One region of the Pseudomonas sp. CLCA07 genome, then DNA from elsewhere that is predicted to be linked to it. Evidence: riboswitches for the same ligand, from Rfam matches in the RefSeq annotation. Region 1 holds a riboswitch; the other holds the start of a gene.
What was found. A riboswitch is a leader RNA that binds a small molecule or an ion and turns the genes downstream of it on or off. The one in region 1 is predicted to bind cobalamin.

Region 1 (3,407 bases):
CACGATCAATGCGATCCCGACAGCGGTGGAGGCGGCGGTGCCGATCCACCACATTTGCCGTTGAGCCAGATCTGCTGCCGCAGTGCCCGGCAGTTCCGGTGGCAGGCCAAGGGTCGGCGCCAGTACGAAGGTCGCATAACCGGCCAGACCCCAGAGCAGGCCCTGAGACGTTTTGGTCGGTGCGCGCAAGGTGTACAGGCCGGCAAGCATCAGGGCAAAACCGACGGCCACCACCAGGTTGCCGCCGGTAGTCGACAGCACGCGCTGCCAGCCATCTTCCGGCTCCCAGGCCTCGGCGTCGTGGGTATGGCCGGCCATGGCGCCATCGGCGTGTTCATGGGGTTGAACCAGCGCCGGCTCGGTTTTTTCGTAGGATTCCGCCTGAAGAATCAACGGTGCGACCCAGAAGCTTTGCAGCAGCGTCAGCAACAGGGCGGCCAGCAACCCAGTGAAACCTGCGGTTTGCGCAATACGCTTAATCATTTGGGCAGGTCTCAATGGCACGGGAAAGCTGAGCTGTGACGGGTATCGTGCGCGGCGTTGTGCACCGCTTCGATGTGCGAGAAACCGGCGAAATACACAAGGCATGCGCCGAGGATCGACGCACATACGGCGGCGGTCAGGCGTTGAGTCAGGGTTGTGGTGGTGCTGGCGGTGCTCTTGTCCGTGTTGCTGCCGGTACTGCTGATAATCGACATGGCGCATCCCTCTGGTCTGTCAGCGGGTGAATAGAGCGCATGGAAAACCCCTGCGAGTCGGGCACGCAGACGTTCAAACAGCGCCCGCCCACCGCGGGTTTGTTGTTCAGTGACCATAGGGGTCACTTTGTGTTGCGGGCCGGTCTCCGGGCTCACGAGGGGCGCAGGCTTTCGCCTTGACCTGCAAGCATCACCTTCCCATGCCGAACTGCTGGCACAGTGGATTTGATGCTTCGCTCGCTTACCGTTGCGGGGGCAGCACCGGACTGACATGGCTTTGAGTAAAGCACATGATTCACCGGTTTCCCGTTTCACCCTGTGAAGGGCACCCGTAACAAAGTGCGTAGGAAAGCATGGGCGGGGGATACGCGTCAATTGGCAAGGGTTCGCAACTCTGTGGCGAGGGGGCTTGCCCCCGTTCGGCGGCGCAGCCGTCGCAAAACCAGTGAGCAGGTTTTGCCTGGAGAAAACAGGGGGTCGCTTCGCAACCCAACGGGGGCAAGCCCCCTCGCCACAGTGATCGCAAACAACTGATGAACATTGACCCACCCCTGCGCGATGCGTAGCCTTGCGCTTTCGAGGTTCTTCGGCGTTTAGCCGAAGCTAAGAAGGGAACGCGGTCAATGCCGCGGCTGCCCCCGCAACTGTGAACGGTTCAGTTTCTGCCATGCCACTGCATGCGCCAGCCATGGCGCGAGCGGGAAGGCGCAGCAACCGCCAGTCAAACGACTGGCCAGCCGTCAGCCAGGAGACCTGCCTCGACACAGATTCTCACTTTCAACCGGGCGGGGTGATCCGGTGGCGAACTCTTCAGGCATGCGCGTGCGCGTTGCCGGTTGTCGTCCCGTTTGCCCGCCACCTTGCCAAAGGGCATCCGATGAAAACACTGGCCAAACTCCCCGTCACTATCGTTACCGGCTTCCTCGGTTCGGGCAAAACCACCTTGCTGCGGCACATGCTCGACAACGCTCAGGGCCGTCGCATTGCGGTGATCGTCAACGAGTTTGGCGAGTTGGGCATCGACGGCGAAATCCTCAAGCAGTGCTCCATCGGCTGCACCGAAGAAGAAGCCAACGGCCGCGTTTATGAATTGGCCAACGGCTGCCTGTGCTGCACCGTTCAGGAAGAATTCTTCCCGGTGATGCGCGAACTGGTGGCCCGTCGCGGTGACCTCGACCATATCCTCATCGAAACCTCGGGCCTGGCCCTGCCCAAGCCGCTGGTTCAAGCCTTCCAATGGCCGGAAATCCGCAGCGCTTGCACCGTCGACGCAGTCATCACCGTGGTCGACAGCCCGGCCGTCGCCGCCGGTACCTTTGCCGCATTCCCGGATCAGGTCGACGCCCAGCGCAAACTCGATCCGAACCTGGACCACGAATCGCCGCTGCACGAACTGTTCGCCGACCAACTGGCCAGCGCCGACCTGGTGATTCTCAACAAGGCCGACTTGATCAGCCCTGAAGACCTGGCCCGCGTGCGCCTCGAAGTTGCCGAAGAACTGCCGCCAGCGGTAAAAATCATCGAAGCCAGCAGCGGCCGTCTGCCACTGGATGTTTTGATCGGCCTCGGTGCCGGCTCCGAAGAACACATCGACAGCCGTCACAGCCATCACGATCATCACCACGACGGTGATGACCATGACGACCACGATCACGATGCTTTCGACTCGATCTCCCTCGAACTGCCGCAAGCCGACGAAAGCCTGCTGCTGGATGCGCTGACCCAACTGGTGGTCCAGCATGGCATCCTGCGCGTCAAAGGCTTCGCCGCGATCCCGAACAAGCCGATGCGCTTGCTGATTCAGGGCGTGGGCACGCGATTCGACAAGCATTTCGACCGTCAGTGGGGCGCCGATGAAGCGCGCACCACTCGCCTGGTGTTGATCGGCCAGGATCTGGACGCCGCTCAACTCGAAGCGCAATTGCGCGCCGCGCTCAGCGTTTAAGCCATGCACCTGCTCAGGACCCAGCCCGGCGGTTTCGTGTCGGATGACAACATTGCCGACCTTGGACAAACCCCCGCCGAGCTGGTGATTCTGTGCAGTGGCGATTCCAGCCTGGCGCTGCTCGCGGAAGCCGCGCAGCAACTGCCCGACGACTATCCCAGCGTGCGCCTCGCCAACCCGATGCAAGTGCAGAATCACGCCTCGGTCGATCTGTATGTCGATGAAGTGTTGCGTCACGCCAAGGTGATTCTGATCTCACTGCACGGCGGCATCGCCTATTGGCGGTATGGCGTCGAGCGGTTGGTGCAATTGTCCGAACGGGGCGTGCAGCTGATTCTGGTGCCGGGCGATGATCGTCCGGACCCGGAACTCAGCGACCTCAGCACCGTGGAGGCCTGCGATCGTGACCGGCTCTGGCAGTTTTTGCGTCAGGGCGGCATGGGCAATGCTCTGGATTTTTTCCGTTGTCTGGCCACTCGCTGGTTGGGCCGCGATTACGCCTGGGCCGAGCCGCAAGTTCTGCCGCGCACGGCGATTTATCACCCGCACAAAAGCCCCGCATCACTGAGCGATTGGCAAGCCGACTGGCAGGCCGATCAACCGGTGGCAGCGGTGCTGTTTTACCGCTCGCATTTGCAGGCGGCCAATACCGGTTTTATCGATGTTTTCTGCCAGCGTTTGCAGGCGGCGGGGTTGAACCCTTTGCCGATTGCCGTGGCCAGTTTGAAAGAGCCCGGCTGCCTGACGGTGGTCGAGGATTGGCT
Region 2 (3,407 bases), 1.1 Mb from region 1:
ATAAGAAGCTGTCATCCGCCCCTCACGATAAACCGCCTCCGCACCCCGCCCGCCATTCGGGCTCAGGCCACGCGCAATCGGCTCAAGCTCGGTACTGGTCAGCGAATGGTGATACGTGTGCCCGCGCAACGCACCTTCCGGCAGTTCGACCGCTTGCAACGCCAACGCGGCCAGACGCTTTTGCATCACCGCGTCGCCGTTAAGCAGCCCCACCAGTTCGGCGCGAGTGCCTTCGACATCAGTCAACGAGTCGAGCAGATACAACATGCCGCCACACTCGGCCAACAGCGGTTTACCCGCTGCATGGTGCGCGCGAATCGCATTAAGCATCGAGATGTTTTGTGACAGCGCCACATGGTGCAATTCCGGATAACCGCCGGGCAGATAAAGGCTGTCAGCCTCCGGTATTTCGCTGTCGCGGATCGGCGAGAAGAACGATAGCTCGGCACCCATGGCTCGCAGCAAATCCAGACTCGCGCCGTAGGTGAACGCGAACGCTTCATCACGGGCCACAGCAATTCGCACACCCGCGAGCAACGGTTCGACCGCGATCACATCCGGAGCTGCAAATTCGACCGCCGGCGGCAATGCCACTTCGCAACTGCTGGCCAACGCATTGGCCGCCGCATCGAGGCGCAGATCGAGATCATTCAGCTCACTGGCCTGGACCAGACCTAAATGCCGACTAGGCAATTCGATCCCGGTTTCCCGCGACAAAGCGCCGTACCAGCGCAAACCTTCGGTCAGGCTGCCTTCGAGCAATTGCGCGTGACGCAAGGTGCCAACCCGATTGGCCAACACGCCGGCAAACGGCAAGTCCGGCTGATACTTCGCCAAGCCCAACGCCAACGCACCAAAGGTCTGCGCCATGGCAGTGCCGTCGATTACAGCAAGCACCGGCACACCAAAGTGCCGCGCCAGGTCGGCGCTGGACGGCGTACCGTCGAACAGCCCCATGACACCTTCGATGAGGATCAAGTCCGCGTCACCGGCCGCTTCCCACAACAGTCGACGACTTTCCTGTTCGCCGACCATCCACATATCCAGTTGATACACCGGCGCACCGCTGGCGCGCTCGAGAATCATCGGGTCGAGAAAGTCCGGGCCGCATTTGAACACGCGCACCTTGCGCCCCTGATTGCGATGCAAACGGGCCAGGGCGGCGGTGACGGTGGTCTTGCCCTGACCGGAGGCCGGCGCGGCAATCAGTACCGCCGGGCAATGACGTGGTTGATTCACAGCTCGACGCCTTTTTGCGCTTTGATCCCGGCCTGGAACGCGTGTTTGATCACGCCCATGTCGGTGACGGTGTCGGCCAGTTCAATCATTTCCGGCTTGGCACCTCGACCGGTCACCACCACATGCTGCATGGGCGGGCGGGCCTGCAAATCGCTGAGCACCTGATCGAGGTCGAGGTAGCCGTGCTTGAGGGCGATGTTCAACTCATCCAGCACCACCAGACCGATGGACGGATCGCTGAGCAATTCACGGGACACTGCCCAGGCGGCTTCGGCGGCGGCAATGTCACGCTGGCGGTCCTGGGTTTCCCAGGTAAAGCCCTCGCCCATGACATGGAAACGCACTTGCTCCGGGAAGCGGCGGAAGAACAGTTCTTCGCCGGTGCTGTTGCGGCCCTTGATGAACTGCACCACACCGCATTGCATGCCGTGGCCCATGGATCGGGCGAGCATGCCGAATGCCGAACTGCTTTTGCCTTTACCGTTACCGGTCAGCACCAGCAGCAAGCCGCACTCGTTCGGGGAATTGGCGATGCGTTCGTCAATCACGGCTTTTTTGCGCTGCATGCGCGCCAAATGACGTTCGTCACGATCAGGGGTATCGGTCATGGGGGGAGCTCTCCGTTGAGGCTGGATAACGGCGGGCAGGCACAAGAATAGACGGCAAGAAGCCTGGCATCGCCCACCGTGATGCCACTGGATGAATCAGGCCGGTCTCCGGGCTCATGAGCGGCGTTATGCCGGACTGCGCGCCTTCCCATGTCACTCGACACAGTGGCTCAAGACGCAGCTTTCACTCATTTACCGTTGCGGGGGCAGCGCCGGGATCGTGAGGATTCGTCGTTTGACGATAGTCACTCACCGGCTTCCCTGTTTCACTCTGTCGGCCACTGCCACAGAGCACCTGAATCAAGCCGCGAAGGTTAGAGGGTTGGGGGTGGAGCGTCAAATGAAGACAAAGCCGCAGCGAGCGATATACTGCCGCCGGCCAATTTACTGACGCCAATCTTGCAGCACACGGCCAGCAGTGATATCAAAGAGCCACAACCCAACAACAACACAATTACAAGGGTGAGTAACATGCAAGGCATGATCATCAGCAATCCGAAGCTGGAATTCCTGCGGCCGGTGCTGGAACGCTGGTTTGACTGTATCGACCGCTACAACACGACTCGCGGCGATAACGAAGCGCCTTACTGGCATGACGAAAAGGCCAACCTTGGCTTGCTCTCTACCGCTGCGTGGATGGCGGAAATGGTCACACTGCAAAACACACCGACGCGCAAACAAATCGAAGAGGGCGAACGCAACGCCCGCGCCGATCTGTTTATCGCGACCGCCGAACAGCGTGCCTATCTTCAGGCCACTCAACGCTGGCCCAAGGTCAACAGCCTGAACCTGACGCAGGCGTTGCAGGACATCACCAGCGACGCCAAACGCATCAGCTACGCCAGCGACCTGAAACTCGGCTGTTTGTTCGTTGCCCCGCAAAAAGCCCAGCAGAGCGCCACCCCGGAAGAACTTCAGGACATGGTCGACGACCTGCAAAAGGAACATTGCTGCACGGTGGCCTGGTATTTCCCCTACGCCTACCGCAAGTTGCGTAACGAAGCCGGTAACTATCACCCGGGCATCGCCGTCTTGTTCAAGGAAGCTCGCGGCTGACCGGTTGAACCATCGCTGCGTTTATCTTCTCTATGAATAAGACACTGCATTCATAGGGAAGACCAGCATGCGCAAGTCCCCGATTGTTCTCGTCATCGTGCTCGCCGGAGGGCTTGCCGCCTGTGGTGAAACCTCCCGCCTGCAAGTCTCCGACGGCACCGGCCCGTCACCCAAGCTACCCGAACCGAATAAAACCCTGATCCCGACGGTGAACGTCGCTCAGGCGGTCGGCTGGCCAGACGGCGTCAAACCCACAGCTGCCGCCGGGACCCAAGTGGCCGCCTTTGCTGAAGGCCTCGATCACCCGCGCTGGCTCTACGTGCTGCCCAACGGTGACGTGCTGGTGGCCGAAACCAGCGCGCCGCCCAAACCCGATGACCGCAAAGGCATTCGTGGTTGGGTCATGGGCAAAGCCATGGGCCGCGCCGGTGCTGCAGTCCCCAGCCCGAACCGCATCACGCTGCTGCGTGACAAGGACCACGACGGCATCGCCGAAACCCGCAC

Region 2: it holds a riboswitch for cobalamin, as region 1 does, so the genes downstream of both, cobO (cob(I)yrinic acid a,c-diamide adenosyltransferase) here and cobW (cobalamin biosynthesis protein CobW) in region 1, are expected to answer to the same signal.

What each region holds. Positions count from the first base shown of each region.
Region 1 is NZ_CM132131.1:81,160-84,566, reverse strand. Features, by position in the region: gene ACWGZX_RS00460 (CbtA family protein) at 1-483, opposite strand, end outside; gene ACWGZX_RS00455 (CbtB domain-containing protein) at 495-698, opposite strand; cobalamin riboswitch at 819-1,046, opposite strand; cobalamin riboswitch at 1,261-1,473, shown strand; gene cobW (cobalamin biosynthesis protein CobW) at 1,576-2,643, shown strand; gene cobN (cobaltochelatase subunit CobN) at 2,647-3,407, shown strand, end outside.
Region 2 is NZ_CM132131.1:1,216,102-1,219,508, forward strand. Features, by position in the region: gene ACWGZX_RS05575 (cobyrinate a,c-diamide synthase) at 1-1,239, opposite strand, end outside; gene cobO (cob(I)yrinic acid a,c-diamide adenosyltransferase) at 1,236-1,847, opposite strand; cobalamin riboswitch at 1,930-2,161, opposite strand; gene ACWGZX_RS05585 (hypothetical protein) at 2,319-2,903, shown strand; gene ACWGZX_RS05590 (PQQ-dependent sugar dehydrogenase) at 2,971-3,407, shown strand, end outside.